3 regions of the Bacillus sp. SRL543 genome follow, and region 3 is predicted to be linked to each of the others. Evidence: riboswitches for the same ligand, from Rfam matches in the RefSeq annotation. Region 3 holds a riboswitch; each other region holds the start of a gene.
What was found. Region 3 has a riboswitch for S-adenosylmethionine ahead of AC4E8B_RS04305 (sugar ABC transporter substrate-binding protein). Riboswitches for the same ligand answer to the same signal wherever they lie in the genome.

Region 1: linked by a shared signal. The riboswitch ahead of metK (methionine adenosyltransferase) and the one ahead of AC4E8B_RS04305 (sugar ABC transporter substrate-binding protein) in region 3 are both predicted to bind S-adenosylmethionine.
Region 2: linked by a shared signal. The riboswitch ahead of AC4E8B_RS12640 (Fur-regulated basic protein FbpA) and the one ahead of AC4E8B_RS04305 (sugar ABC transporter substrate-binding protein) in region 3 are both predicted to bind S-adenosylmethionine.

What each region holds. Positions count from the first base shown of each region.
Region 1 covers NZ_OZ481794.1:3,842,513-3,852,922, reverse strand. The annotation lists gene qoxB (cytochrome aa3 quinol oxidase subunit I) at 1-1,505, opposite strand, end outside; gene qoxA (cytochrome aa3 quinol oxidase subunit II) at 1,547-2,494, opposite strand; gene AC4E8B_RS19600 (thiol-disulfide oxidoreductase DCC family protein) at 2,859-3,227, shown strand; SAM riboswitch class I at 3,332-3,510, shown strand; gene metK (methionine adenosyltransferase) at 3,942-5,141, shown strand; gene asnB (asparagine synthase (glutamine-hydrolyzing)) at 5,474-7,378, shown strand; gene AC4E8B_RS19585 (C39 family peptidase) at 7,375-8,250, opposite strand; gene AC4E8B_RS19580 (gamma carbonic anhydrase) at 8,371-8,883, opposite strand; gene AC4E8B_RS19575 (alpha/beta hydrolase) at 9,050-9,853, shown strand; gene AC4E8B_RS19570 (tetraprenyl-beta-curcumene synthase family protein) at 9,874-10,410, shown strand, end outside.
Region 2 covers NZ_OZ481794.1:2,506,052-2,516,461, reverse strand. The annotation lists gene AC4E8B_RS12670 (SDR family oxidoreductase) at 1-88, opposite strand, end outside; gene AC4E8B_RS12665 (hypothetical protein) at 375-785, shown strand; gene AC4E8B_RS12660 (ATP-binding protein) at 822-2,084, opposite strand; gene def (peptide deformylase) at 2,210-2,788, shown strand; gene AC4E8B_RS12650 (AAA family ATPase) at 3,138-4,877, opposite strand; gene AC4E8B_RS12645 (DMT family transporter) at 4,985-5,911, opposite strand; SAM riboswitch class I at 6,229-6,333, shown strand; gene AC4E8B_RS12640 (Fur-regulated basic protein FbpA) at 6,402-6,566, shown strand; gene AC4E8B_RS12635 (alpha/beta hydrolase family protein) at 6,583-7,389, shown strand; gene AC4E8B_RS12630 (TetR/AcrR family transcriptional regulator) at 7,442-8,023, opposite strand; gene AC4E8B_RS12625 (hypothetical protein) at 8,140-8,697, shown strand; gene AC4E8B_RS12620 (STM3941 family protein) at 8,738-9,280, opposite strand; gene AC4E8B_RS12615 (MATE family efflux transporter) at 9,453-10,410, shown strand, end outside.
Region 3 covers NZ_OZ481794.1:810,975-821,384, forward strand. The annotation lists gene AC4E8B_RS04295 (AAA family ATPase) at 213-1,211, shown strand; gene AC4E8B_RS04300 (S8 family peptidase) at 1,229-3,634, shown strand; SAM riboswitch class I at 3,902-4,066, shown strand; gene AC4E8B_RS04305 (sugar ABC transporter substrate-binding protein) at 4,209-5,291, shown strand; gene AC4E8B_RS04310 (sugar ABC transporter ATP-binding protein) at 5,357-6,895, shown strand; gene AC4E8B_RS04315 (ABC transporter permease) at 6,864-7,883, shown strand; gene AC4E8B_RS04320 (hypothetical protein) at 8,038-8,865, opposite strand; partial or broken gene AC4E8B_RS04325 (IS1595 family transposase) at 8,954-9,457, shown strand; gene AC4E8B_RS04330 (DinB family protein) at 9,576-10,079, shown strand; gene AC4E8B_RS04335 (ABC-F family ATP-binding cassette domain-containing protein) at 10,282-10,410, opposite strand, start outside.

The sequences.
Region 1 (10,410 bases), 1.9 Mb from region 3:
AGGCCTGCAGCTCCTATAAAGGAAAGCATATTCCAGATGCCGTATCCTGTAGCTTCAGAATAAGTGTACGCACGGCGTGCCTGTCCGTCCAAGCCTGAGAAGAACATCGGCATAAAAGCAAGGAGCGTACTCATGGAGATGATCCATGCAGTCAGCTTGCCGATTTTTTCGTTCAGGATATAGCCGAACATTTTCGGCCAGTAGAAATGGAATCCGGCAAGCATCGCGAATACAACACCCGGGATGATAACCATGTGGAAGTGGGCAACCAGGAACATAGTATTATGGTACTGGTAATCCGCAGCCGACATGCCGAGCATAACGCCTGTTACCCCGCCTATTGTGAAAATCGGGATGAAGAGCAGGGAGTAAAGCATTGGCGTCGTAATGGTGATTTTCCCTTTCCAAAGTGTCAGGAGCCAGTTGAAAATCTTAACCCCGGTCGGCACGGCGATCGCCATGGTCGTAATAGAGAAAATACTGTTTGTTAAAGCTCCCTGGCCCATTGTAAAGAAGTGGTGAGTCCAGACAAGGAAGGACAAGAGTGAAATGATCACCATGGATCCTACCATTGATTTATAGCCATAAAGGTTCCTGCGTGCGAACGTTGAGATGATTTCGCTGTATATACCGAAAGCAGGAAGTATCAGGATGTATACCTCAGGGTGTCCCCATACCCAGAAGAAGTTAGCCCACAGCATATCCATACCGCCATTGCTGGTCGTAAAGAAGTTAGTGGCAAATAATCTGTCAAGAGATCCCATTGCAAGAGCAACAGTCAGCACAGGGAAAGCAAATACGATAATGATGCTGGCAACAAGTGATGACCAAGTGAACATCGGCATCTTCATCAATGTCATGCCAGGCGCACGCATCCTGAGGATGGTTGTTACCATATTGATACCGGTCATCAATGTACCCAAACCTGCGATTTGCAGTGAGAACATATAATAGTTCGTTCCGACTGATTCGCTGAACTCTGTCCCTGCAAGCGGGAAGTAGGAAGTCCAGCCGGCATCAGGCGAGCCGCCGATGACGAATGAGATGTTCAGCAGCATGGCACCCATGAAGAAGAGCCAGAAGCTGAGTGCATTAAGCTTAGGGAAAGCAACGTCGCGTGCCCCGATCTGGAGCGGCACGACAAAGTTCATGAATGCCATGATGAATGGCATTGCCATGAACAGAATCATAACTGTTCCGTGCGTTGTGAAAATTTCATTATAGTGCTGTGCGTCAAGAAGGGTATTATCAGGCACAGCCAGCTGGGCGCGCATCATGATGGCATCTGCGCCGCCCCGGAAAAGCATGAGCAGGGCAGAAATCAGGTACATGATCCCAATCCGTTTATGATCGACTGTTGTCAGCCATTCTCTCCACAGATAGCCCCATTTTTTGAAATAGGTCAAGCCTGCGATGATGGCAATAACCGTTAAACCTATAGCAACCATTGACGCATAGATAACAGGGCTGGGATGCGGAATGGCAAAACGTTCAAAGAATTCCATAGGATTTTAAACTCCTTTCTAGGGTAGCGGTTCTGTTCTTATTAATGGCCTTCATGTTCTGAGTGGCCATTGCTGCCAGATCCGTCCTCTTCCATATCCATATGTTCATGATCTGAGTCAGCATCATCACTGTCAGAGCTGGAACCATGGTTATGGCCGCCATGCTCGCCTTCAGGAGCAGGCATGAATTCAAGATGTGTTCCGGTATAGGTGGACTGTCCAAGATGACCCGGTTCAAGCAGTTCATCGAATTTTTCTTCAGTAAGCGGCTCAGCCGTCTTTTTGACGTCAGCCACCCATTGGTCAAACTCTTCCTGCGGCATGGCTGTTACATTGAATGTATTTTCAGCAAAGCCTTTTCCGTTGAAGTTGGCATTGCGCCCCATATATTCGCCGGGTTCATCTGCGCCCAGATGCAGCGTATTGACCATGTCAGCCATGGCATATTTTTGTCCGCCAAGCTGCGGGATCCAAAAGCTTGTGATCGGTCCGTATGAATAGAGCTTAAATTCAAGCGGGCGGTCAGTCGGTACATATAGATAGTTGACTGTTTCGATATCTTCTTCAGGATAGCTGAAATGCCATTTCCAGTTGGAAGATGATGCGTATACGACTAAAGGCTCTTTGTCGCCATATCCTGTCGGTGCTGATTCCACTTTATAGTTGCTCTGAGTGGATACGACTGAAAGGAAGATGACGATCAGGACAGGGATTCCGACGCAGACCGCTTCGACGAGCAGGTTTCCTTTAATATGCGGCGGTTCATAATCCTTGCTTTGCTTCGAAGAGCGGTATTTATAGAGCATGTAAGCAAGCATGGCAAAAACCACAAGGACGATGACAGACATGATTGCCGTTGACAGAATAATGTCTTTTGCCTGGACGGCAGCCTGAGGACCTTTGGGATCCAGCACCATCAGCGGCTCACAGCCTGATAGAATAGTAATGATTGTAAATATTCCTAAAAGCAAAGAATATTTCTTTTTCATGGATAAGCCCCTTTCTCACTGGCTGAAAGTTTAATAACATAAAAATAGTGTATATGTTACATAGTTCACAATCTGTTATCATCATAAGCAATTTTATAGGGTAATTCAATAGAATGTGAAAGGTGTCACAAATTGTTCAAGAAGATAGAAATTCTTTCCGAACTTTGCGGCATATTATTTGCACAACACAAATTCAAGGGGGTGCTTAAAGCGGTGAACGCTGCTGGAGATAAAGAGGGAAGGCATTATATTCATTGAAACATATATTATATAGATATAAGTTTATCGTGCTTTAAGAATGATTGAAAGGTATGGTAAAATTTAATAAGATGAACGACTACAGGCGGGAGATGGTAATGTGAAAATGATTGCCCTTTACGACAATACTTGCCAGCTTTGCCAAATGACGAAGAAATCTTTCGGGAAGCTTGACCTGCTTCATCGGGTAGAGTGGGTTTCATTGCAAAAATATGAACAGGAACATGGAGAGCTTCAATTCAGCAGCAGGGAGCTGAGGAAAGAGCTTCATATTATAACACCTGAAAAAAAGGTCCTGAAGGGTTTCTATGCAGTCAGAAGGCTGCTGCTGCTGTTCCCCCTTACCTTCGTTTTAGGGCTCTGTATGCATCTTCCTTTGGCATCTGCTGCCGGGGTTCCGGCATACAGGTGGATTGCACGGAACAGGCATAAACTGCTTAGGAAGAAATGCAAGGATGGCAGCTGTTCCCTCTGAGTCATTTCCATATATGAGACAATATAAAATTGTTCTTGCTATAGTGGAGAAAATGATTGACGCCACTACATCTGTACGTTATGATTTTACCTTGAACGGATACTCTCTTATCCCGAGCTGGTGGAGGGACAGGCCCGATGAAACCCAGCAACCTGCTAATGATGCTTTTTGAAAACGGATATATGCTGAAAAGAGCATAACGGTTCAAATTACAGCCAGCGATGGCCTGTTTTTAGCAAAGGTGCTAACCTGACGCAAGGAAGAATTCCTTGAACGATAAGAGTGAAAGGCGCGAATCATTTTGCTTTCAACCTTTTCACTTTGGGAAGGTTTTTTATTTTGCATTTTGAGGGAAGTCTTTTAATTGCATATTATGGAAGTTTTTGCATAAAGCTGATTTACAAGGGCTATGCATTTAACAGGATAAAATCATACAATCTGATTGTGCCTGGCTTATATATAATGCCTTTGACCGGTTCTCTGCATCAGCGGCGGCCTGCTCTTTCAGCACTTGTCTGAAGGCTTGCGGTCCCGGGGGACAGGACCAGCCGGTTATGCAGATTGTGAAGCAATGCATACGCGAGAGCGGGATAAAAACTCCATGTTTATTCAATACTACTTAGGGAATGAGTACCGTATCAATCCGAGGGGAAGAATAAGGTGTAGCGCCGGATAAGAACCTCACTCTATTCTTATAAATAAGGAGGAAATCAGATGTCAAATAAACGCCGTTTGTTTACTTCTGAATCAGTTACTGAAGGTCATCCGGATAAAATCTGTGACCAGATTTCTGATGCTATTTTAGACGCTATCTTAGCAAAAGACGCAAATGCCCGCGTTGCTGCTGAAACATCTGTTACAACAGGACTAGTGCTTGTTGCAGGTGAAATTACAACATCTACATATGTTGATATTCCAAAGCTTGTCCGTGAAACAATCAAGGAGATCGGCTATACCCGTGCTAAATATGGCTTTGATTCCGAAACTTGTGCCGTACTGACATCCATTGATGAGCAGTCAGCTGACATTGCAATGGGTGTTGACCAGGCGCTTGAAGCACGCGAAGGACAAATGTCGGATGAAGAAATCGAAGCAATCGGCGCAGGAGACCAGGGCCTTATGTTCGGCTTTGCCTGCAACGAAACGAAAGAGCTTATGCCTCTTCCGATTTCCCTGGCACATAAACTGTCGCGCCGCCTGACAGAAGTACGCAAAGAAGAGATTCTTCCTTACCTCCGTCCGGACGGCAAGACACAGGTGACTGTTGAGTATGATGAGAACGACAAGCCTGTGCGCATCGATACCATCGTCATCTCTACACAGCATCATCCAGAAATCAGCCTGGAGCAAATCCAGCGCAACCTGAAAGAACATGTCATCAATCCGGTCGTTCCAAAAGAACTGATCGATGAAAATACTAAATACTTCATCAACCCTACAGGCCGTTTTGTTATCGGCGGACCTCAAGGCGATGCAGGTTTGACTGGCCGCAAAATCATTGTTGATACTTACGGCGGATATGCGCGCCACGGCGGAGGCGCATTCTCCGGCAAAGATCCTACAAAGGTTGACCGTTCAGCAGCTTATGCAGCCCGCTATGTAGCGAAGAATATCGTCGCTGCCGGTCTTGCTGATAAGGTTGAAGTCCAGCTTGCCTACGCAATCGGCGTAGCGCAGCCGGTTTCCATTTCAGTAGATACCTTCGGAACAGGGACTGTAAGCGAAGATACGCTTGTCGATCTTGTCCGGGATAACTTTGATCTTCGCCCGGCAGGCATCATCAATATGCTGAACCTGCGCCGCCCAATCTATAAGCAGACTGCAGCTTACGGACATTTCGGCCGTACAGATGTTGACCTTCCATGGGAGCGCACAGATAAAGCAGACTCATTGAGCCAGCAGGCTGGGAAATAAATATGATATGAACATAAAAAAGCGGGAGTGCTGAAATAGGCAGCTCCCGCTTTTTTTCTATTCCGTCTAATGTGACAGAAGCGTTTAACGGCCTGCTGATATGTTAATAATTCAGGTAAATGCCTAATTTTTCCCGGACCCATTTTTCATGTTGATAGTGCCATTTTTTTGTGTTTAGTGGTAGTATTAGAGAGTATGTTTTTTGGGAAAACAATGTGTTTTATTGTAAATTATGGCTGGCCGGTCAAAGACTGCGCTGGCATGAATGCCTTCCGCTGGCTGTTTTTAGACGGAATGGGATTGTGACTAAATTGAAGAAGGTGAACTACATAATGTGCGGTTTTATCGGCTGTGTCCATGAAAATGCGCAAGTTCTGAACGATGCGCAAAAACAGCAGTTTGAAAATATGAATAATATCATTACCCACAGGGGACCTGATGATGCAGGTTACTATCATGATGAGCATATTCAGTTCGGCTTCCGCCGCCTGAGCATCATTGACATCGAATGCGGCCATCAGCCTCTTACCTATGAAAATGAAAGATACTGGATCATTTTTAACGGAGAAGTCTACAATTATGTGGAGCTCCGGGAAGAGCTTTTAAAAGAAGGCCTGACATTTGAGACGCATTCTGATACAGAAGTAATCATTGCGCTCTACAGCCACCTGAAGGAAAAAGCGGTGGAGAAGCTCCGCGGGATGTTTTCATTTGTCATCTGGGATAAGCAGGAGCAGTCCTTATACGGTGCCAGGGATCCTTTTGGCATCAAGCCTTTCTTCTACCTTGATAATGACGGGAAAACATTCTTTGCTTCTGAAAAGAAAAGCATCCTGATGGCGCTGGAAAACGACGTCCTCAATTATGAGTCCCTCCAGCACTATTTGACATACCAGTTCGTTCCGGAGCCGGAAACCATGTCTGCAGGCATCCACAAGCTTGAGCCTGGCCATTATTTTACAAAGAAAATCGGTTCTCCTATGGATATCAAGCGCTATTGGAAAGCATCCTTCCAGCCTGTCCGGAAGTCTGAGCCGGAATTTGTGAAAGAAATCAAGGATGTTCTGTTCGACTCTGTTAAAATGCATATGCGAAGCGATGTGCCGGTCGGTTCATTCCTGTCAGGCGGCATTGATTCTTCCATTATTGCATCCATTGCAAAAGAATATCATCCGAATATCAAAACTTTTTCTGTCGGTTTCGAGCGGAATGGCTTCAGTGAAATTGATGTGGCTAAAGAAACGGCGGATAAGCTCGGCCTTGAAAACATCAGCTATGTGATCTCGCCGCAGGAGTATATGGATGAACTGCCACGGATTATGTGGCATATGGATGATCCGCTGGCAGATCCGGCCTGTGTGCCTTTATACTTCGTTGCCCGTGAAGCGCGCAAGCATGTAACAGTGGTCCTTTCAGGGGAAGGTGCGGATGAGCTGTTCGGCGGCTATAATATCTACCGTGAGCCCCAGTCGCTTGAAATGTTCAATAAAATACCGCAGGTTGGGAAATCCCTCCTGAAGCTGATTGCCAGGATGATGCCTGAGGGCATGAAAGGCAAAAGCTTCATTGAACGAGGCGTGACGCCGATGGAAGAAAGATATATCGGAAATGCAAAAATGTTCTCGGAAGAAGAAAAGCGCAGGCTGCTTGGCGTCTACCAGAACGGCATCGATTATAAAGATATCACAAGGCCTTTATATGCGGAGAGCCAGGGCTATGATCCTGTGGACCGTATGCAGTATATTGATATCCACACCTGGATGCGCGGCGATATTTTATTGAAGGCTGATAAAATGACTATGGCCCATTCCCTTGAGCTTCGCGTGCCATTTCTTGATAAAGAAGTCTTCGATGTAGCATCAAGGATCCCGACAAATCTGAAGACGGCCAATGGAACGACCAAATATATTCTGAGGAAAGCAGCGGAAGGCGTTGTGCCTGACCATGTCCTCACCCGGAAGAAGCTCGGCTTCCCTGTCCCGATCCGCCACTGGCTGAAGGATGAAATGAACGAGTGGGCAAAAAAAATAATCCGCGAAAGCAGCACGGATCATTTGCTCAATAAAGATTATATTCTGAAGCTTCTTGAAGACCACTGCCAGGATAAAGCAGACAACAGCCGGAAAATCTGGACTGTGCTCATGTTTATGCTCTGGCATGACATATATGTCGAAAAGAAATATTCATTTGAAAAGGAACTGATCGGCGAACCATCCTTTCAGCCAATGAAAGGCTAGCGGGAAAGATAGGTGATTGCCTGTCTTCCCATCTGCACCCAGGCTTCTTCAAAGCCATCAATGGGTGCTTTTTTATTTTTCTCTCCTGTGAGCGGATCATTGAAATATACATATTGGGCATCATAGCCGGTGATAAGGACAGAATGCTCTTTATAAGTGATTTCAACCGGCCCGCTAGGCGTCTCCCAGGTCTGAAAAAAATCCGGCGCCAATTTCTTATAGGCCGTGTTCGTAATCACCCAGACAGGCTGTCCATCGGATAGATGCGTTTTCAGCTCTGTGAAGTCAGAACCTGTCAAATCGATTATACCGCCAGGCAGGTATTTTTCAGCCAGTTCCTTGACCGGCTTGTGATAGACGCCGAGACCTGGCTTATCAAGAGAGTACATGTCCCCGATGAAGCCATCGTTTGGATGGCCGTAATAAACTTGGCTGCCGTCCTTCTTATAGGGAGTCGGTTCCTTTTTAATCTCCTTGGCCAGCGTCATTTTGTCTGCCTGCACCCCTGCGTGCTGCAGCAGCATGCCGAGGCTGGTGACTTCGCAGCCGCGCGGAAGCTCCGGAAGCTGGTGCAGGACAGGAGCATCAAGCAGCACTTCTTCCTTGATCTTGATGATCGGCCGATCAAGCGTTTTGTCCAACAGTGAACTTGCTGTTGACAAAGGAGTCCTGATCCATGACTTAACCAGGTCCGCAATTCCCCCTGATGAACCTGGGCGATTATGGTCAAAAGCCATGGCCCCTGCAAGGATTACAGCAATGAAGATAAATAGAATAAAAGGGCTGAAGAGCCGTTTCCCTTGCTTTGCTTTAAAAAGAAGAGAAAGAAAAAAGATCAGCAGCAATAGAATAACAATATAGAGATAATTCATCTGCACCACCCTGTGTTATCTTTGTTCCGTCACATGCATCCGCACTTGGCTGATAAGCATAAGTTTCTTCCAATAGGGTAAATATAAAGTAACTAGCATGTCCGTTCTGCAGCCGCTTTTCTAGTTCTTGAGCGACTTATAATACTGGCCTTTTTCGGCATATTCGCGGCTGATCCGCTCCATATCTTTAATATCATCGTCTGTCAGTTCCCTGACTACTTTGGCTGGCCTTCCGAATGCAAGTGTATTGGGCGGTATCTTCTTGCCCTGAGCCACAAGGCTGCCGGCCCCGATGAAGGCGCCTTCCCCGATTTCAGCGTTGTCGAGGATGATGGAGCCCATCCCGATCAGCGCTTTTTTCCGGATGGTGCAGCTATGAAGAATGACCTGGTGGCCGATGGTCGCTTCATCTTCAATGATGAGCGGGTTATCAGGACTTTGATGAAGGACGGAATTGTCCTGAACATTTACTTTTTTGCCGATGATAGTCGGGGCTACATCGCCGCGGATGACGGTATTGAACCAGATGCTGGATTCATCTCCTATTTCCACATCCCCGGTGATGGTTGCATAATCAGCAATGTACGCTGTCTGCGAAATGCGGGGCATCTTCCCTTTATATGGGTATATCATTTTATACACTCCCTAATCGTAATAATTAGATTTTATCATTTTTTGTCAGAGCGGGCTGTCATTTTTTGCAATGGTGTATTTTTAAACGCTGCTGCCATTTGGCAAAAAGGTTCAGATTATAGGATAATGCAAGTAGGAAAATTTGTGTACAAACAGGAGGAAGACTATGTGGAAATGGGAAGCTGAAGGTGAAGCTAAAGCGGTTATCGTTATGGTCCATGGGGCCATGGAGCATCATCGCCGATACGGCTGGCTTATCGAAATGTGGCGCTTATCCGGTTTTCATGTAATTATGGGCGATCTTCCCGGCCAGGGCATGACAACCAGATCAAGAAGAGGCCATATCGACTCCTTTGATGAATACATATTTGAAATTAAGGACTGGGTCCAGGCTGCCTATCAGTTCGAGCTGCCGGTATTTCTGCTCGGCCACAGCATGGGAGGCCTTGCCTCGATCAGATTGATTCAGGAAGAACGGATGAATCTTGCGGGGATCATTTTGTCCTCGCCATGCCTCGGGCTGATTCAAAAGCCATCCGGGGTGCTGAATCTTTTATCTTACGGTCTTAATAGAGTGGCGCCGAGCCTCAGGATGAGTTCCGGGCTGACGATCGAAATGGCCACAAGGAACAAGGATGTGCAGGAAGCAGACCTGAATGACAGCCTTTATGTGACGAAGGTGTCTGTCAGATGGTACAGGGAGCTGGTCCATGCCATGAAGCTCGCTTTTGAAAATCAGGAAAAGACACATGATATCCCCATGCTTGTCATGCAGGGAGGGGAAGACAAGATTGTCAATAAAGCGACGGTCAAAAACTGGTTCAATCAGGCGCCCCTTTCTGAAAAGAGGTTCAAGGAATGGCCTAAATGCTATCATGAAATTTTCAATGAACCGGAACGGGAAGAGATTTTTGAATATGCCAAGGACTTTGTCGACAGCCAGCTGAAAACGCTCGGCTACCTTGTATAACTTGTATAAGAGGTGTTGAAATGACTGTACCCTCCATGCCGATTCCTTTAATGACAAAGGTATATAAAAAAATAATCCCTGAAGTCCACCGCGAGCTGGCGTATTGGAGGGAAAGGGCAGAGAGCATCCCTGATCCGGAACTGAGAAAGCAGGCGATGGCAAGCATCGCCCATAAAGCCTTTCACTGCGAGGGAGGCGCCATCATGGCCCTCTTGGCCAAAGACCGGTACAAGGAGGCTGTCCGGTTCATTGTCGCCTATCAGACTATCAGTGATTATCTGGATAACCTTTGTGACAGAAGCACTTCTCTGGATCCTGCCGATTTCTCAGCCCTTCATGAAGCGATGGCAGATGCTCTTTCCCTTGAGCCGGGAACCGGGGACTACTACCGGGAGCGGCAGGAGAAAGAAGACGGCGGGTATCTCGCAGAATTGGCCGGAGCCTGCCGGGGGATGCTCCGGGCCTGCAGCCATTATGAAAGCATCCGCCCTTATCTGAACGAGCTTTGCCGCTATTATTCCGATCTGCAGATCCATAAACATGTCTGTCTCGAAGAA
Region 2 (10,410 bases), 1.7 Mb from region 3:
TGGCAACTGACTTGTGTTCAGTTTCTGCCACTTTTTCAATCAGATGTCTGCCTATTTGTCCATTTGCTCCGACAATCAGGATATTCATGTTTCATTCTCCTTTCCAAGTACACGATTGTATAATAACAATCTACCCTGACAGACCCAAAACATTCCGCCTGGAGCATATCCCTTAACAGGAAATAAGAAATATTTCTCGGGAAAGCGCAGAATCTGACATGAAGGGACTTTTTCCTACCGAAAAACTAAGCATGCTGGCGTATTATGGCGCATCAGCACGAAAGACGACTTATTCGGAGCAGTTTGTTATAATAGGACACATACGAAACTTCATTTTCTATCTTAATGTTTTCGTTTTTGGAGGTGTAAAGTTCATGCTGCAAACAGCCAAAACACTTATAAATGCAGATGAAATAGAAGATATGCTGAAAAAGATGGTGGAAAAAGCGTATTTGGATATCAAGGACGACCCAATGCTGCTCTGTATTGACTGCAGTGATGTAGACCTCTATGTTGCCTCTTCAGGCAATCTGGAATTTGAAGAGCTGGTTAAAGCCAATTTTAAGCTGGATGAATACGGAGACCCAATAGACGATAAAGACTACCAGACATTGATGTGCGAACTTCATGACTGTTTCATTGAGCTTCATAAGTCGAGCGGAATGTTTGACTATTTCCCTGAAGGGGAGTATGAGGTAAAAGGAGAAAAACGGGAATCAGAAACAGATATGCTGGGGCCGAAGGGCGTTTTTTTCGCTCCGTTTGAGGATGCACTGCTCATCTAAAAAAGGAACGCTGCCTTACCGGGCAGGGTCCCTTGATTACAATGGCTGCTTTCCGCTGAATTCTTTTTCAGCCGCAGGGAAAATCAGTATGAATTCAGTCCCTTTATTCATATCGCTGATGATTTTATAGTGACCGTCAAGCCGTTTAATGATATCAAATGAAATAAGCAGCCCCAGGCCGGTGCCTTTGGTTTTTGTTGAATAATAGGGGCGGCCCAGCTGTTTAAGCTGTCCAGGTGAGAGGCCTGATCCCTCATCTTTTATTTTTACGGATACTTCCTTCTGATCCTGCTCTGCGGTGACAATGATAGAACCTCCGTCCGGCATTGATTCCACCCCGTTTTTTATGAGATTGATCAGCAGCTGCTTGAATTCATTTGCATTCCCATAAATATATAAATCATCCTGTATACGGCAGCTGATTTCTGTATCCGATAAAAGGGCAAAAGGCTTGATGAATTCAGCAATTTCCCTTACAAGATCTGTAACCGGCAGCTTCTCCTTTGAGGATATCGAAGGCTTTGCCAGCGAGAGGAAATCTGTGATTATATGATTCGCCCTGTCAAGTTCTTCAAGTGAAGTTGATACATATGATCTCTGGCCGTCAGTCAGGTTTTGTTCATCCTTCATCAGCTGCAGGAATCCTCTGATTGTCGTCATGGGATTTCTGATTTCATGGGCAACAGAGGCTGCAAGCTGGCTGATGGCATTGGATTTGTCTGCTGTTTGAAGCTTCTCAGCCATTTCTGCGTGCAATTTGTACATTTCCATAATATATATGGCAGCACACAAGCTTACAAATGATAAAAGAAAGAAAAGGCCGAGGTTCACAGCATTCTGAATATGCCCAGTCTGCAGGAAATATATCAGCCTGGTAAACGTGATAAAAAAATAAAAAGCAAAAGCAACGCTGTTTTTGCCGAGGATATTCATTGTTTGGTATTTTTTCCGTAAAAACAGCATTGGGATTGAAATGATAAAATAATTGATACAAGTAACATAAAGATTTTCTGCATTAAATAAGGCCATGAATATCAGAAGGGCCGCGATTGACAAGTATCCTCCCAGAGGTCCAAGATAGAAAAAGCAAAAAAATACAGGTATGAATTTCATATCAAATTCAAGGCCATTAGCCATTCTCACAGGAAATGCCAGAGTCAGCATCAAGGAGGCAGCAGCGGCAAAAAACATGAGCCATGCTCTTTTTTCATGCTTTATGCTTATATTGTGCATAAGCGGGATGATCAGCATGATAAAAAAATGAAGAAACAAATTCTCGGCAAATTCCCGCAACATCATCAGCTCCCACTCTAAAAGTCCTATCAAAAATATTATAGCAAATATTATGAAAATTAATAGACAGCATTTAAAGAGCCTGCAAAGGACTCTGCAAAATAAATAAAAAAAATAAAGGAATGGTAGTTATGGACAATCAAGACAGAAAAATGATCAGAATGAAAGACATTGTCAGAGAAGGAGACCCAATTTTACGGCAAAAAACAGCTGAAGTGGAGGTTCCTCTCAGCCAGGAAGACCATGAAATCATGGAAATGATGATGGAATATCTAAAAAACAGCCAGAATCCTGAATTGGCAACAAAATATCAGCTCAGGCCTGGAGTCGGCCTCTCTGCCAACCAAATAGGGGAGGATAAAAAAATGTTTGCTGCCTTATTCAGGGATGAAAAAGGGGAAGTGAACGAGCTGAGGGTTATCAATCCTAAAATCATCAGCCATTCTGCGGCAATGGTCTATCTTCCGGAAGGTGAGGGCTGCCTTTCTGTTGACAGGGAGGTTAAAGGCTATGTTCCCCGCTATGAAAGAATCAAGATTAAATATTCCGATGAAAAAGGGGAGCAGGTGGAAATGCGCCTGAAAGGGATTGCATCTGTCATCGTCCAGCATGAAATAGATCATCTGAACGGCATCATGTTTTATGACCGCATCAACAAAGAAAATCCATTTGAGCTGCCTGACGGTGCAGCAGCTGCAGAGTTGTTTTAATAGAATAAAAGCCACATGTGAAAGGAGCGGCCCGCTCCTTTTTTTCATAGTGGCCTTTCCAGAGAAAAGAATCCAAGCTGTACCGGTGGAAGCAATATGCTGAATGATAGAGATTTGAAGCATGAGTCTCCGCTATTCCGGCGAATTCCTGCTTTGAAAGAGAGCCTCTTCTTACCAAACAAGCCGATATCTATCCACCAGGAACAACGCAATTGGCCGACAAAACCATTTTACACTTTCCTGCACCGCTAGAATGGCTGTTCCAGCCCGCTTTATGAAAAGGCAGGGAAGTTCACTGTATATCAGCAATAAAAAAAACAGCCTGCCAGGCTGCTTTTCCAGTTCAATTCTACACAGGCATAAGGTCGGCTTCCTGTCTTTTCGATGGTTCGCCCACGATGCCCTGCACCTCTGCACCTTCTAGTGTTTCTTTCTTCAGAAGGGCTGCAACCAGGCACTCAAATTCGTATTCATGGGTTTGAATGAGCATTTCTGTTTTCGCTAAAGCCTGCTGGAACAGCTCCTGCATCTTGGCTTCTTTTTCCGCTTTCACAAAGGTCAGGTTGAAACCGTCCTGGAATAAGCCGATTTCCACCATCTGCTCAAGGATATGTTTAGCCTGCTGGACATCGCCGCTGACCCCGATGCTGTGCTCGCCGAGGTACAGCCTTTCCGCCACTCCGCCAGCCAGAATCATGCTGACCTGGTCAAGGAGCTCACTGGAAGTAGACAAATGAAGCTCCTTTGGTATCGGTGCGACATATCCAAGCGCCTGTCCACGCGGTATGATTGTTGCTTTTCTAACTGAACCAGGCTTGGTAATGGCCGCAATCAAGGCATGTCCAGCTTCATGGATGGCAACCCTCTTTTTCGTTTCAGGGTCCTGAAGCGGGCGTGTTGTGCTTCCAAGCACCGTCCGGTCGATGGCAAAATCAAGGTCTTCTTTATCTATCTTTTCTTTTCCGCTGCGGATGGCCCTTCTGCTTGCTGTCTCAAAGAGAGAGCTGATGTCCGCCCCTGAGAAGCCGGAAGTGCTTTCGGCCAGTGCAGGCAGGGAAGCTGCGACATCTTCTGCAAGAAGCTTGCCTTTTGTGTGGATGCTGATGATTTCCTGCCTTCCTTTTGTATCCGGAAGCGGAACAAGGAAAGAGAAGTCAATCCTGCCTGGACGAAGGAATGCATCATCTAGCATATCCTTGCGGTTGGTTGCGGCGATGAAAAGAATGCCGTCATTTGAATGGCCGCCATCAAGCTGGACAAGCAGCTCAGTCAGTGTTTTCTCGCTTTCGTCCCCGCCATGCTGCTTCCTCTTGCCGGCAAGGGCATCAACTTCGTCAATGAAGACGACTGCGGGTGAATGCTTCCGGGCGTTCTGGAATAAGCTCCTGACCCTTGAAGCTCCGACGCCGACGAACATTTCATTGAAAGAAGATCCGCTGGTTGAAAAGAAAGAAGCGCCGATTTCCTTGGCGATCGCCTGCGCCAGCAGCGTCTTGCCTGTGCCTGGAGGGCCGTAAAGCAGGATTCCCTTTGGCGGCTTTACACCAAGCTGGATGGATGCTTCCCTGTCTTTAATGATAGAGAGTGTCTGGAGAATTTCCTCCTTCATTTCATCCTGAAGGCCGCCGATATCATCCAGCGTGATGGATGGAAGAGGCTTTGCCTTGCTGGCGCTGTTTTTCATTGAATTGGCTGTAGATATTCCTTTGCCGGATTTTTGGAGGTAAAGGCCGATCCCGGCAAACAGGATCAGTGTTCCACCCAAAATCCAGAATGTATATGGATTTGCGGAAGAGTAGCTGTACTGGATATTGTAATTTTCGATCAGTTTGGCAACCATCTGGCTGTTTGGAGGCACCTGTGAGACATACTCAGCTGCACCTGCAGTCAAGTGCAGTGTGCCATTTTTCATTTCTTTTAGAATGACATTTTCACTAGGATGATCCTGAATGATATTTTCTATGGAAGAAAAGGGAATGGTAACTTCTTTGCTGCCGGACAGGCTGAACCACAGTGCAGCAGCAGCTATTAGAATGGCCAATGAAATAAGGGGGACAGGTTTCGAAATTTTTTTGAAAGTGGATTTCAACAATTTCCCTCCTAAATGAATCTATCTCCATTATAGGAAAACTTGTTCGGACTGTATAGATTTATCCAAGCGAAAAAACATGTAATTATTGGAAAAAGGTTTCACCGTTATTTTATAGGGTATTTAAAAAGCTTCCTGATAAAGAAGTCGAGGACCGGCTTGTTTACTGCGGATACCCCCAAGATAATTAGAATTCCCCCGATGCTGCTGTGCAGCGGAATTTTCTCGCCGAGAATAAGGATTGCTGCCAGCAATGTAAACAGCGGTTCCAGATACATCATGACCGAAACCTGTGTCGCTTCAAGCACCTCAAGCGCCTTTCCCCAGTACCAGTAGCCCAGGGCCGATACAAATATGCCAAGAAACAGCAGGTGCAGCCATCCGTCCATGGGTAGGGTATACAAAATTTCATACCCGCGATTTCTCAAGAGGAAGGGCAGAGTCGCCAAACAGCCTATCAGGCTTGTCCAAAATGTGATGGCAAGGGAAGAATAGGGAAGTGCAAATTTCTTGGACAAAATGGAATAGACCGCCCAATTGAAGGTGCTGAAAAGCAGGAGAAAATAACCAAGACCAGGCTTGAATTGAAGTGTGCCACCTGTATTTTCCGCCGAAATAGCCAAAACTCCTATTATAGCAATCACCATCCCCCCAACTTTAGGGAGTGAAAGCTTTTCAGATAAAAAAAGGAAGGAAAGCAAACTGGTAAAAACAGGCGTGAAAGAAATCATCCAGCCAGCAGCAGAGGCATCCAGCGTCAGCATTGCAGAAGCCTGTACCATTTGATGAATGAACACACCAAGTACAGAAAGTATAAAAACATGGGCGAAATGCTCTTTTTTTATGTAAAAAGATTCTTTAAATATTGTAAGAAGGCAGCCCAGGAAGATGGCAGCAATCAAAAATCTTAAAGAAACCAGGGCACCCGGGGCCAGATAATCGACCAGCCATTTGACTGATACAAAAGAACACCCCCAGAATGCAATCGCCAAAAGGGCGTACCATAAAGATAGAACGCGATTGACCTGCATCATTCCCACCTCCCAATTGTCTTCTCCTATTTTTATTCAAGTAGAATGGGAAATAGACTGGAATGTGATTGACAGTTATTTTCGCTTTAAGAGATTTGCCATCGGGAGGCAGGGAATATGATTTCTTCATACAAGGCAGTATATGGACATACCCGAAGCAGGCTGTCATTATAAAAACTTATGATATGCATTTCACTTCCGGGGAGGAAATCCATTGGCTGTATCAGCTTAACAGAAGCTGAACAGGAAACTGCAGCAGTACATCTTGACAATCGAAAAGAAATAGCGTATATTTAATTCCAACAAAACTTATAGGATTACTCTTATCCAGAGAGGCGGAGGGAATTGGCCCTATGAAGCCTCGGCAGCAGACTCCTTGCGAGAACTGTGCCAAATCCAACAAGCGGAAGCTTGGAAGATGAGAGGAGCGGCAGCCATTCGCGCATAAAAGCCTCTTCTGCTTCCGGGCCACCGGGCAGAAGGGGTTTTTTTATTGAAGGAAAAATTAACAATGACAAAAGAAGATAAAAAGGATCAGCTGATTTCAGAGCTGCTGTCTATGGGTATATACAAACAAGAAGGCCTGCAGCTGTTCCAGGTGCCGTACGAAGAGCTGTTAAAAATTTACCATGAAAACCGATCTTATAAGAATGAATAGAGGGAAGGGACTATATATGTCAGAAAGCATTCTAATACCCTGGAAGGATAAGCACCTGTGCGGATCGATCGATTATCCGGCAGGGTTCAGCAAAAACCGCCGCTATCCCCTTGTCATCATCTGCCATGGGTTTACAGGCAGCCGGATTGGTGTCGACAGGCTGTTTGTTAAAGCTTCCAACCGTCTCACTGCGGAAGGTTATCTGGTCCTCCGCTTTGACTATGAGGGCTGCGGGGAGAGCCCGGGGGAATATGGTGAAACAGGTCTTCCCGATCTGCTGGAGCAGACTTTCACTGCCGTCGATTTTGCAGTGAAGCTGAAATATGCGGATCCTTATTCGCTTTCACTCATTGGCCATAGCCTCGGCGGTGCCGTTGCCGTCCTGGCTGCAGCCAAGGATGACCGCATCCGGAAGCTTATTATATGGTCGGCTTCTGCAATGCCATATGAAGATATCGCCTCTATTGTCGGCAGTGAAAAGGTAAAGGCACTGGGCAAGGGAGCTTCATTGGATTATCTGGGCTATCAATTAACAGAAAAATACTTTTCTTCGCTGAAAAGATATGAACCATTGGAAGAGCTTGCGGCTTACCGGGGCGATGTCCTGATTGTACATGGAACTGCAGATCATGATATCCCGGTATCCCACTCAGGAAGATATGCGGAAAAATTCAGGAAGCGGAAGGAAGGGTCATGTTCCTTGCATTATGTGAATGGAGCCTGCCATACCTACTCAAGCGGAAGCTTTTTTGCAGAGCTGATTCGCTGCACTTCAGAGTGGCTCACTTCTTTCAGTGAGCAGCAGTCATATGCATCCTCATGAACTGAATGAACGCTGAAAAGGACCGGATTCTAATAGAACCGGTCCTTTTGGGTCATTTTAGGATGCCATCCAGGTAGCTGCGGAGAGTTTTTTCTATTCTGCCCGGTTTCAGGCGTTCAGGCTCGAGCATGCTGTGCAGCGCAAGTCCATCAATGAAACTGTATAATTTTTCTGTCTCAAGATCGTGATCCAGGTTATCCTTCAGCTCGCCATGGGACTTAAGGAAATCTATCATCTGTACAATCCCCGTATAAATCCCCTGCTTCAGGCTTCTAAATTCTTCCTTATGCCTGCTGTATGCAGTAAACGCAAACCAAACCTCCATTTCTGCCATTTTATCATCTGTTGTTGGAACGATTTCAAGTAGGATCTCATACACTTTTTCCCTTGGCGGCAAATCTCTCCGTGCAATCTCGGTAACCCTGTTTATCACATTTTCATTTACCAGTTTCATTGCATAAACAAGCAGTTCTTCTTGTGTGGAGAAGTAGTGGCGCAGGGCGCCAAGAGAAACTCCTGCTTCTGCTGCGATATTGCGGACAGTTGCACCTTCCATCCCTTTGTCCAGAATAACCTGCCAGGTGGCTTGGGCAATCCTTTTTTTCCTTTGTTCATGATCAACTATTTTAGGCATGGTTCCAGTTTAGCAGACCATAAAACAGTATTCAATTTTAAATGATACACTTGTATTGCTAAAAAGGTGATGATATGATGAGTTTAAACAATACAACAGTACTGGAAGGGGTAGGTATGAACTGGATATTGTGGGTTATCATTGGGTGTGAAATCGGCTTTTGGGTTTTGATATTGGCCGGCCTTTCAATGCGTTATCTTTTCGAAAAAAAGAAAACCGGTCTCGTCCTGCTGGCGATGACTCCTGCAGTGGATCTGATCCTGCTGGCAGCAGCGGCAGGGGATTTGTACAGAGGCTCGGATGCAACTCAGGCCCATGCATTGGCTGCCGTGTATATCGGTGTGTCGATTGCTTTTGGAAAAAGTATGATCCAGTGGGCGGATGACAGATTCTTATATTACATCGCCAAAAAGGGCAAAATGCCGGAAAAAAGATATGGTATGGAACATGCAAAGCACAATATTAAAGGCTTTGCAAGGCATGCAGCTGCTTATATCATCGGCTCTGCCCTGCTGATGGGAACTGTGCATCTCGTGAATGATGCAGCAAGAACAGAGGCGCTGTTAAGCGTAGTGAAAATCTGGTCTGTTGTTCTTGCAGCCGATTTGATCTACACTGCCAGCTACTTCATATGGCCAAAAACCCCGCGTAAAAGCAAGGAACTGAATCTGTAAAAAAAATCATCCCGCCTCTGGCAAGAGGACGGGATGATTTTCATTTAACACTTTCTTCTTCAAATTCCTCTTCCATGACCAGGACCGGGACTTCACGCCTCTCCAGCTCATCAACGAATTCCTTCCTGTGTTTAAGCGAATTCAAAGCAATATTAAAAGGTGGAAATCCGGTTGCTTGATTGATCTTCACCAATTTTTTCTTTCTTGCAGGAAGCCTTTCAATGTACTTTTCTTCATCCTTCACGATAACCCCCAGAAAAGCATTTCCATGGGCTTCATATGGAAAGATACCCTGGAAATCTTCCCAGACAATGAGACCGGGGCCGCCTGGACCATTGACTTCCAGGCCTTCTGTGCTGAAAGAAACCATTGGGGCTTTGTCATAGATCATACTTGCAAAAAGCAGGGCACATCCGAACATTAAAACAGCAAACAAACAATAAACAATCAACATAATAGTTTCTCTGTTTTCTTCATGCAAAATCATATCAGCAGCCAGCCAGGCAAAGAATGCACCAGCAGCCGATACAATCAGCATAAACAGAAAGAATTTTCCTTTAGCCGCATAAAATTGTTTTTCCATCCTGTCCCCCTTAGCGATTAATTGGACCTAAATGGAAAAATACCCCTTTTACTGAAATGTAAACCCAAAAAACCATGCAGAAGCAATAATTCGAATTTCGAAACGTCTGAGTAGAATTTAAACTTAAAAAGATAAATAATAGAAGCAATCATAGTTGAAGGTGTGGTTTTTTATGTCCCAGCAAGACTTTACACAAGGGAATATCCTAAAGCAAATGTTCATTTTTTCCACCCCCATCATGGTGACGAACCTGCTGCAGGTTTCTTACCAGTTTGTCGACAGCCTTTGGGTGGGAAATCTGCTTGGAGCCTCCTCCCTCGGCAGCATTGCGGTTTCAAGTACTGTCATATTTACGGTGCTGTCATTCATTATCGGAATCAACAATGCTGCCTTGACAATCCTGTCACAGCAAAAGGGAGGTGATGATGAAAAGGGGCTGAGGCAATATCTCAATAGCTTTGTGATCATCCTCACCCTCCTTTCGCTGGGGCTGGGTGCCGCTGGATATTTGGCATCAGAGCCTATACTCCAATGGCTCGATACTCCGCAGGCCATGATTCCGGAAGCGGAATCATATTTAAAGATCAATTTCCTCGGTATCCTCTTTTTATTCGGGTACAATTTTATCGGCACAATCCTTCGTTCCCTGGGGGACAGCAGGACGCCGCTGATTTTCGTGATGGTCGCAGTAGTCCTTAACAGTATATTGGACCCGGTGTTCATTTCTGTCCTGGGATGGGGGATTGACGGAGCTGCTTATGCCACTCTTGTCGCCCAGGGTATCGCATTCATATCAGGCATGTATATTGTGCTGAAAAGAAAGCTTGCACCATTTTCCCTGCCATTCATGCCTCATAAAGAAGAAGTATGGACAATCCTGAGATTAGGGATACCATCTGGATTGCAGATGATGGTGATCTCAGCAGGGGTTATGGCGATTATGAGTGTGGTGAATTCCTTTGGCACTGATACAGTAGCAGGCTTTGGCGCAGCCCAGAGGATAGACAGCCTAATCATGCTGCCGGCTTCGGCGCTCGGCACGGCGGTCAACAGCATGGCTGGGCAGAATATTGGGGCTGGTCAGTGGAAAAGGGTCCACCAGATCGCACTGTATGGATCTCTCTATAATC
Region 3 (10,410 bases):
GGGTCAGGCACATAATCCTATGTAAAGACCAAGGATTATGTTATTTAATGAAAACGATAATGTTTTTTATTTTATTCGTCAATATTAGTAATAAAACATATAATATAGACATAACAGAGGTTATTGGCTAATAAAAAAGGGATGTAATGTAGTTTTATGGAAATTTATAAGCATGGTAAATCCATTCGTGCATAATGAGGGGAATGGTGTAAATGGCTAAAGCTGAGTATATAAAAGCTTTAATTAAAGCCCATATCAACGGGGACAATAACAAGTTTAGACAGGTAGCATTACAAATAGCCGCTAAAGAGGCTTCAGCAGGACATTCAAATGTAGCAAACGATATAAGGAAACTTATAGATAATGTTACTCCTGTAATTGGTCAGTATGCTGGTAAACCACTACCTGAAATTAAAAGCTCACTTCCAAGTGGGGCGATGTCTGAACTTTTGCAATCATATTATCCCAAGGAAAAATTGAATGATATGATTTTAGACCCAAAAACTTTAGAAAGTCTTAAGAGGATATTAGTAGAATGGAGAAGTCACAGTCTTCTGAATTCTTATGGGCTTGATTACAAGAAAAAACTTTTACTTGTCGGTCCACCTGGTAACGGTAAGACAATGGCTGCTAAGGTCCTATCAAGTGAGTTAGGATTACCATTGTTTGTAGTGAAATTAGAAGGGCTTATTTCTAGGTACCTAGGAGAGACGGCTGTACATCTGAGAGAAATATTTAGTTCGATGGAGAATACGCCTGGAGTGTATTTATTTGACGAGTTTGATTCTATTGGAACAACCAGGGGAGATCAACGAGACGTTGGTGAAGTCAGAAGGGTTTTAAGTACTTTTCTTGTATTATTAGAGAATTTTTCTGCAAAGAGTCTTGTCATTGCTGCTACTAATTACAGTGAAGTACTTGACTTTGCACTGTTCAGGAGATTTGATGATGTAATTTATTTTCCAAAACCAGATAAGGAAACTTCAGTAAAAATGTTAAGGAATAAAATGAAAAATTTCCCTAAAGAAATAAATGATTACAGTAAACTTGGTGAGCTTAGTCAAGGGTTAAGCTATGCGGAGATTCACAAGGCATTACAAGAAGCACTAAAAAGCACTATTTTGAATAATGAGAATAAGTTGTCAGAGGAAATCCTTTATTGGTCAATTAAACAAAGAAAAGAAATGAACCCGAGTGAAAATATTAAATAATAAAGAGGTGTAGTTAAATGGGGAGAAACTACAACTTAGATCATTTACACCTAAGAAATGTCAAAATTGAAAACTTTAAATCACCAAAAACAAATCCAACGAAACTAAATATTCCTGAAAGAAAGCGGGAAGAACACGTTATAAGGCTTAGGAAAGAATTAAACGAATTGAAAAATGTAGCCAAAATGAATGAGAAAAAAGAATCAAAATTGGTTACTTTCTCGGGAAAAGAAAACTTTGAGTTAAAAGCCGAATCAATAGGAGATAAAAAATCTGGTATCGAGGTTTTAATTAAAGGTGAAAAAGATAGTATCCCTTTTGCGGTAGCAAGAGTTCCTGAAGGGAGCTTTGATGTAGTAGAAAAGAAACTTTATGAATACCAGAGTGAGAATACAAAAAAACAAAAGCCAAAACATAATGACTTAGTAGCAAGTATTGAAAGCATTAGCTCTACTCTATTGGAAGAATTATATGTTGGGGAAATGTCTTATTGGGAAGAAAATAAAGAAAATAGGGCATGGTGGGAAATATGGCTTTTAGGCGGCACGTTTGACTTACATATAGCAAATAAAAATATTGAAAATTTTAGAAAATCTATTCAAAAGAACAACCTAAATGCTAATCTTAATAATGTAATTAAGTTTGGAGAAAGGCAAGTTCTATTATTACAAGCTACTCGTCGTGAACTGGAACAAATCGTAAATGAATCCGATGTGATAGCAGAAATTCATAGTCCATCAAGAGTATTAATACAGGAAATGTCTAACTCAGGACCAGATTCTTTTGATATTGAAGAGTTAATGAAATCATTAGTTTATCCATCTGATAATGCACCGAGGGTAACAGTTATAGATACTGGTGTAAACAATCAACATCCTTTACTTGAATCCCTTTATCCTCCGAATAGTTTGCATAGTATTGATCCATCGTCACCAACTACTGGAGATTCTATAGGTCATGGTACCGAAGTCGCTGGGATAGCGGGTTATGGGGATTTAACAAACATATTATATAAAGGTGAGCAAATAGAGTTAACAAACCATTTAGAATCTGTAAAAATTCCTTTAGGTGGTACGGGTACAGAAGAATTATGGGGTGGAACAACAATAAATGCTGTAAAGGTTGTAGAAGATGCAAATCCCAGCTATAAAAGAATTTTTAACATGTCTATTGGAGCAACACATGAGGATACACTTAACGGCAAACCAACATCATGGTCATCTGCGGTCGATTCAATTTGTTATAATGATGGAAATGGCAGATTAATGACAGTTGCTGCTGGTAATGTACAACCTATTGATAAAGTAGGATATCCTACTAGGAATTTAGCATCTCAAGTTGACGATCCTGCACAAGCATTAAATGCAATAACGGTTGGGGGTATTACCAATCTAATGGAGTCTCCTCCACTTACTGGTGATTATGAAGGCTACGAAGTACTAGTGAGTAATGAAGGAATTTCACCTCATAGTAGAACAGGCCCAGCAAGGTTTGCAATTAAACCAGAGGTTGTCCTTGAAGCGGGAAATGTCCTTGTAAATGAACCACTTTGGGAATGGGATGTTTTAGGTCTAAGTTTGCTCTCTACTAGTAAAAATTTTATCGATAATTTATTTGTAAATACTGCACAAACAAGTATGGCAGCTCCTCAAGCAGCCAAAATGTTAGCAACTATATGGTCGTACAATCTTAGATATTTACCTACAACTATTAGAGGTCTTTTAATTCACTCTGCAAGTTGGTCTGATCAGATGAAAAAACAATTCCCTGAAAAGATTGATAGATTAAGAGCATTTGGCTATGGAGTTCCTAACTTAGAACTTGCTTGTAAGTCTGCTAACTCCGCTGTAACTCTTATTGCAGAAGATAATATTAAGATAGGCTATGAAAAAGTAGTTAAGGGGAAAAAGAATAAAGTACGAGACATGAACTTTTACAGGATTCCATGGCCAGAAGAGGTCCTTTTAGAGTTAGGGTCTACTGAAGTGGAGTTACGTGTAACTTTATCTTTTTTTATAGAGCCTAATCCAAAACATTATACTAAAGCGTACGAAGGTGCTTCGTTATCTTGGGAATTACAAGGCCCTGCAGAAAGTGATGATGAATTTTTTAAGAGAGTAAATAAAGATCGAAGAGATGGGGATGAAAAAGGATTTAAAAGTGGCATTAGCTGGGATGTTGGTTCTGTTGCTCGGAGCAGGGGAACAGTACAATCTGATCGATGGACAACAACTGCTGCAGAGCTTGCAAGTTGTGGATATATAGCCATTTTTCCGAAGCATGGGTGGTGGAAAGACAAAGTAAAAGAAAGACCTACCCCTTCAATTGATTATTCATTAATTGTGTCAGTAATAACAGACGATGAAACTGTAAACCTTTATGTTCCAATTGAAAATATGGTATCTGTTGATATTGACTGGTAAGTGCAAATTCTAAATAATGTACAACGTTTTAGGAATTAAGGGCCTGACCCCACAATATATACTTGTTAAAGCTTTTAAGTGTGTGAGGTCAGGCACCTAATCCTACAACATCTCTTTTCGCTAATCACTGCTTATCTTAAATTTCAGGCCCAGTTCCACATGTACTCCTTTCATAAAAATTCACAAAATTAAAAAAACATATTGCGTACATTTAATTTTGATGATAATATTCAGCAAAGGTAATCAAGATTAATAGCAAGCTTTCAACTCTTATCGAGAGCAGGCGGAGGGATTTGGCCCGATGAAGCCCAGCAACCGACCGTAATTCCGTTGTGAAACGGGGCGCAGCAAGATTTGCGCCGGTATGTAAATACCTTTAAGGCACGGTGCTAATTCCAACAGAGGAGATTTTTCTTTTCTGGGAGATAAGAGGTGTGGAGATTCGATAGATAATCTTCAGCCTCTTTCTCTACGTAGAAAGAGGCTTTTTTATGTCATAAAAGGAGTGATATACAGGTCAGCATCAAAGGGTTTAAAGCAAAAGCATAAAAAAAAACAATAATGGAGAGAGAAAATGAAGAATAAAAAATGGAGCTTTCTATTAAGTATTTTTGTCGTTATCCTGCTTACAGCAGGGTGCCAGCCAAAGACAGGCGTCAGCACCGAGGGAGAGGCGGCGGCCGATAAAACCAATGGTGAAAACCAGCTTGCCGATAAAAAGATCGCATTAATTATGCAGCAAAATCTTGGTACGTTTTCTGCTCAATATATTGACGGTGTGAAGGAGCAGGTTACGAAATTCGGCGGAACTACCACAGTTTTTACTTCTGATGGTGACCTGGCGAAAATGTCTTCAAACCTGGACGCAGCGATCAACCAGGGATTTGATGCTATTTTAATAGACCATGGCACGAAAGAAGCATTGGCGGCCGGAGTCCAAAAGGCGATCGAGAAAGAAATTCCGGTCGTTGCCTTTGACGCAGAGGTTAGTGAACCGGGTGTGACCGTGCTTGAACAGGGTGATCAGCAGATGGCAAAAAGCACTCTTGAGAGACTGGCTGAGGACTCAGATGGAAATGCAAATATCGTTAAGATATGGGTAGCCGGCTTTGCGCCGATGGAGCGAAGACAAGTTGCCTATAAGGAATTCCTTGAACAGAATCCGGGGATTAAAGAGGTCGCCGCATTTGGAGCAGCGACGCAGAATACAGCATTGGATACTCAGTCACAAATGGAAGCCATTTTAAAGCAGTATCCGGAGAAAGGGCAGATTACAGCGGTTTGGGCAGCATGGGATGAATTTGCCAAAGGAGCGGTCCGTGCTATCCAGCAGGCCGGCCGGACAGATATCAAAGTGTACGGAATCGATATGAGTGATGAAGACCTGCAAATGATTCAGGACAAGAATTCTCCTTGGGTGGCATCTGCAGCTGTTGATCCAAAGGATATTGGCAGAATACAGGTTCGCTATGCCTATCAAAAATTATCCGGAGAAGAGACTCCTGACAATGTTAAATTAACACCGGTGTTCGTATCAAAAGATGACCTCCCGGAAGAGCAAATCACAACCACGGAGCTGAATGAATACGTGGAAGGATGGGGCAACAGCGACCAGGGATATACCGAAACCCTGAAGGAATTGGAAGAAGGGAAATAACAGAGGGACATTAGGCAGCCTTAGGTTAAAGGCCGCCTGATGTTTTCCTTTTTAAAGGAGGCAGCATGATGGGTGCATCACTACTTGAAATGAGAAATATATCCAAGAGCTTTGGTGCAGCAAAGGCTTTGAAGGGAGCTGGACTGCATTTGGCCTCTGGAGAAGTACATGCTTTATTGGGAGCCAATGGTGCGGGTAAAAGTACGCTAATTAAAATTTTGGCGGGTGCTTACAGCCATGATGAAGGAGATATTTATATTAACGGAAAGCCAGTCACTATCCATTCACCAAAAGAGGCGAAGGATTTGGGCATCCACTGTGTTTACCAGGAGGTGGATACAGCACTGGTGCCGCAGCTGACAGTGGCGGAGAATATTCTGCTTGATTCCTTTGCCGGGGGAAACCGTTTTTTCGTCTCAAAAAAGGAGCTGAAGCGAAAAGCAGAAGAAATTCTTGCTCTCCTGAATGAAGAGCAAATAGTTGTAGACCAATATGTCTCTGAGTTGACCCTCGCTCAAAAGCAAATGGTACTGATTGCTAGATGCCTTGTCAAAGAGGCGGGCATCATCATTTTGGATGAACCGACTGCCCCGCTGTCGATCGAGGAAACAAAGTATCTTTTTAACGTTGTGAGAAAGCTGAAGGCGCAGGGGATGGGCATCATCTTCATTTCCCACCGGCTGCCGGAAGTATTTGAAATAAGTGACCGGATTACCGTCATGAGAGACGGTGAAACCATTCAGACCTTTAAAACAACACAAGCTACCCATCAGGAAATTGTCGAGGCGATGCTTGGCAAAGACATTCAAATCACAGAAAAACAAAAAACGGTACCGGGGAAGAAACTGTTAGAAGTCGATGGGATAAGTGATGGCGGGTTAGTGAAAAATGCCAGTCTTTCGGTTTCAAGAGGAGAGATAGTAGGAGTCGCAGGGCTGGTTGGAGCAGGAAAAACAGAGCTGGCACGAATTTTGTTCGGCCTTACGAAAACAGAATCAGGTGAAATGAAGATGAATGGGGAAATAGGTCCCTTTAAGAGCCCTGCGGATGCGATACGTGCCGGTGTGGTTTTAATCCCGGAAGAAAGAAGGAAAGAAGGATTGTTTATCAATGAGTCGATTGAACATAATCTTTCTTTCCCTCATCTAAAATCGTTTTCCTCTTTTCTTTTCATGAATAAAAAATCGGAAAAAAGCCACGCGAAAAAAATTATTAAAAACCTGGGTGTTAAAACAGGCGGGACAACGGATCCGGTTCTCCATTTAAGCGGAGGAAACCAGCAGAAGGTGGCGATCGGAAAATGGACAGGAGCAGACAGTGACCTCTATATTTTCGATGAACCGACCAAAGGCGTGGACATTGGTGCAAAGAAGGAAATCTTCGACCTTATCCAAGGCCTTGCCGACCAGGGGAAGGGTATTCTCTATCTGACTAGTGAAATTTCAGAAATCCTGACTGTCTCGGACCGAATCTTAGTGATGTATGACGGGATAATTGTAAAAGAATTATCAAGGGAAGAGGCCACACAGGAAAAAATCCTGCTATATGCGAGCGGGGGAAAGGAGGAAAGTGATGAGCAGCCAAGTGTTTCAGTTTGTATATAAATATGGTGCCATCCTATTGATGGCTCTGATTTTGGTTTACTTCACCATCGTAAATCCGGCCTTTTTTTCTTACAGTAATATATCCGATATTCTGCGTTCCATCTCCATTGTCACCCTGCTGGCTCTAGGAGTGACATTTACCCTGATTGTGGATGGATTTGATTTGTCGGTAGGATCCACGATGTCCCTTGCGACGGTCTTAACAGCTTCTTTGATGGTATGGTTTGAGCTCCCGCTTTGGGCAGTCCTGATTCTTCCGATTTTGGCAGGCGCCGCGGTGGGGCTGTTTAACTCCCTTCTTATTGTAAAAATTAAAATACCCGATCTGCTGGCAACCTTAGGGGTCATGTATATCATTTCAGGCATGCACCGCACATACACTGAGGGATATTCTATCTACAGCCACATGGAATTGACTACTGGAGGAAAGGCGCCTGGAGAGTTTTATCCAAATTTCCTTTGGATTGGGCAGGGAAGACTATGGGGAATTCCTGTCCCCGTGATCTTAATGCTGATATTGGTGGCTGCTGTTTACGTGGTACTGAATAAAACCCGGTGGGGAAGAATCCTGTATATGACCGGGGGGAATGCAGAGGCAGCCCGGTTGTCAGGAACCAATGTGAATAAGGTGAAAACCCTTGCTTATGTAGTATCAGGGATCTTTGCATCACTGGCAGGGATTCTCTTTGCGTCCAGGGTTGGCTCTGGACAAATAGATTCCGGAGCTTCCTTGCTGATGGAGGCTGTAGCCGCTGTCTTCGTCGGATTCTCTGTTCTTGGAGCAGGAAAACCAAATGCGCTGGGCACGTTTTTTGGAGCAGCTTTAATAGGAGTGCTCCTCAACGGGCTGACGATGCTGAATTTACCATATTACGCATTTGAAATTGTAAAAGGCACAGTCCTCGTCCTTGCACTCACGGTCACCTATTTCCGACTCAGTGCTAAAAAATCAGCGCGTTCAAAAATACAAATGAAGAGTGCCAGTTGATGATTGGTATGAGATAACAAGGCCTGGCCCCCGGCGCACTAAGGCATTAACGTGTTGGGGGTTAGGCTTTTTAGGGTTAATTGGAGGTCCATTATAGGACTGCCCCCATCAAAGGCCAGGTTAATAATGCTGCAGAGCGGAAAGCTCAAATTCATTATTCCGGCCAGGATATTCTTTCCGCTTCATCTTTTAGATTCATTTGATAAAGCTTTTCTTTAAGAAAAGCTTTTACTTCCTCATGGTCGAATAGCAATGCTTTTGACTGTGCATCCCTGAGGAACACGAGTTTTAAAGGGAGGGGGGCATGTTCGAAAAAGGCTCGTACACGAGTTAAGTCTAATGTCTGTCCTCTTTCCAATTGAAAAGGTGAGTGCGTCTTTTCAGCGTTATTTTCTATATGGCTCACCACACTGAGCCCATCTTCCGTCTTAAATTGTACAGATTCTTCACGCTCATTATTTACTTTTTGCAAATAATAAGATAGAGAGTCAATTGGCTGAAGCTGAAGAGCTTCCTGAACGGTTTTTACAACAGTTCTTCTATTTTCGTCGCTGTTTTCTTCGCTCTGTTTTAAGTATTTCTCAACGTCTTCAGGGCTTGACGAGAGTTCAATGGCGTCCAGTACATGCGGAGTATAGACAGCAATACTCAGAAAGTCTTCAAGATTGCGGGCCACAATTTTTACCGGGTCGTCAAAATCCATGGGAGAAACCCTCACAATGTAAGCATTATGTAAGTCACTTACATTTCCGAAATCTGTTAGGAAACCGAAATGAATTCCGTCTATGCCAGGCCTTGCAAACGATATAACATCAAGCGGCGTATTCAAATATCTGGAATCAACGCCTTCATAATCATAATAAAGGCCTAATAGATCCCCATATGGCAGCAGCCCCTTCTTATCCAAGTCTTTTTGCAAATGAATGACTTCTTCCAGCCTTTCTGGAATCTCAAATTTTCCATAATTCAATTCAACGGACATGGTATCCTCCTTCTTGCATCCAGTCAGTATCAATAGATACACGAGCAGCGTCCTTTTCTAAAGCGTGTAGGGTCAGGCACCTTCTTTGCGTAAACGTGGCGGTAAATCTAAGCACAGGGGAATTAGCCACGAACAGGTTTGTGTTCTCGTTGCCAGAGACCGAACAAAAGCAACCGTCAAAGTTGCTTGTATGGGGCGTATTGTAAAGCCAAAAGTCGATGCCTTGATTGGTTCAAAACTATCCAATAAAAATGTGCTTGTTACGGATGCTTGGAGAGCCTATAAAACCTATGCAAAAGAAAAGGGTTTAGAACATTACCGAATTAAATCAGTTGGTGGAAAACACATTATTCAGGGCTTGTATCATATACAAAATGTCAATGCTCTCCATTCTCGTTTGAAACAATGGATAGACCGATTTAAAGGAGTGGCAACAAAATATCTCGATAATTACCTTGCTTGGTTTTTATTTGTTGATAGTCGTAGTAACGAAAGCACTAATCAGCATATTAAAGAATTTCTATTAACATCATTTGTATTTGAAATGACAGACACATATGACAGTTTACGACTGTCGAAATTCAATGTGTAACAATTACTAAACAAACAAACGATAGTAAAGAAGGAAATTTGAATAATACGAACAAACGTTTTATAATGTGTTTTCAGAAATAAAAAATCACTGAAATGTGATTATGGAGGTATTGTATATGTATGTAACGATTGCAGACTTTATTAGAGAATGGAATTGGGAAACGACGCTAACTCAAAAGGTTTTGGAAGGTTTAACTGATGATTCATTGAATCAAAAAGTTTACCCAGAAGGTCGTACATTGGGAAGAATTGTTTGGCATTTTACAACAAATATTCCAGAGTATTTAGCTCATTTCGGGCTGAAAGTAGACAAAGTAGAAAATGCAAATAATGTCCCTACCTCAGCTAAAGAAATTGCTGAGACATTTAAACATGTAAGTTCTTCTGCAATTAAAGTCATTGAAGAACAATGGACAGACGAATCCTTGAAGGAAGTACAAACTGCATTTGGCAGAGAAGAAACAAATGCTCAAATTTTTATGGGGCTAATTAAGCACATTGTTCATCATCGTGGACAAGTTACAATTCTTATGCGTCAAGCTGGAATCAAACCTTTTGGGGTTTATGGACCACCAAAAGAAGATTGGATTCACTTAGGTGTGGAAAATCCACCACTTTAATATTATTACTAACAGTTCGTTTATAATAAGAATGGGAAACCTAATAGACATAGGGTTTCCCTTAATTTTGGCCTATTATCAACATTGAAGTTTAACAGAGCCAAACTGAAAAATGAAAAGATCTCTTATGAAAAAATGTTGGCCAATAAAAAAGAGGTACCTAAGCGAATTATTCCAAATTCACTAGGTACCCCAATAATAATTAAAACACCTTCGTAGTCCAATCCTCACAATTCCAAATATCGGTCGCAATTTCGCGATAGAAATCAGGTTCGTGGGATACCATTAATATGCTTCCGCGATAGGCTTTTAGAGCACGCTTTAGTTCTTC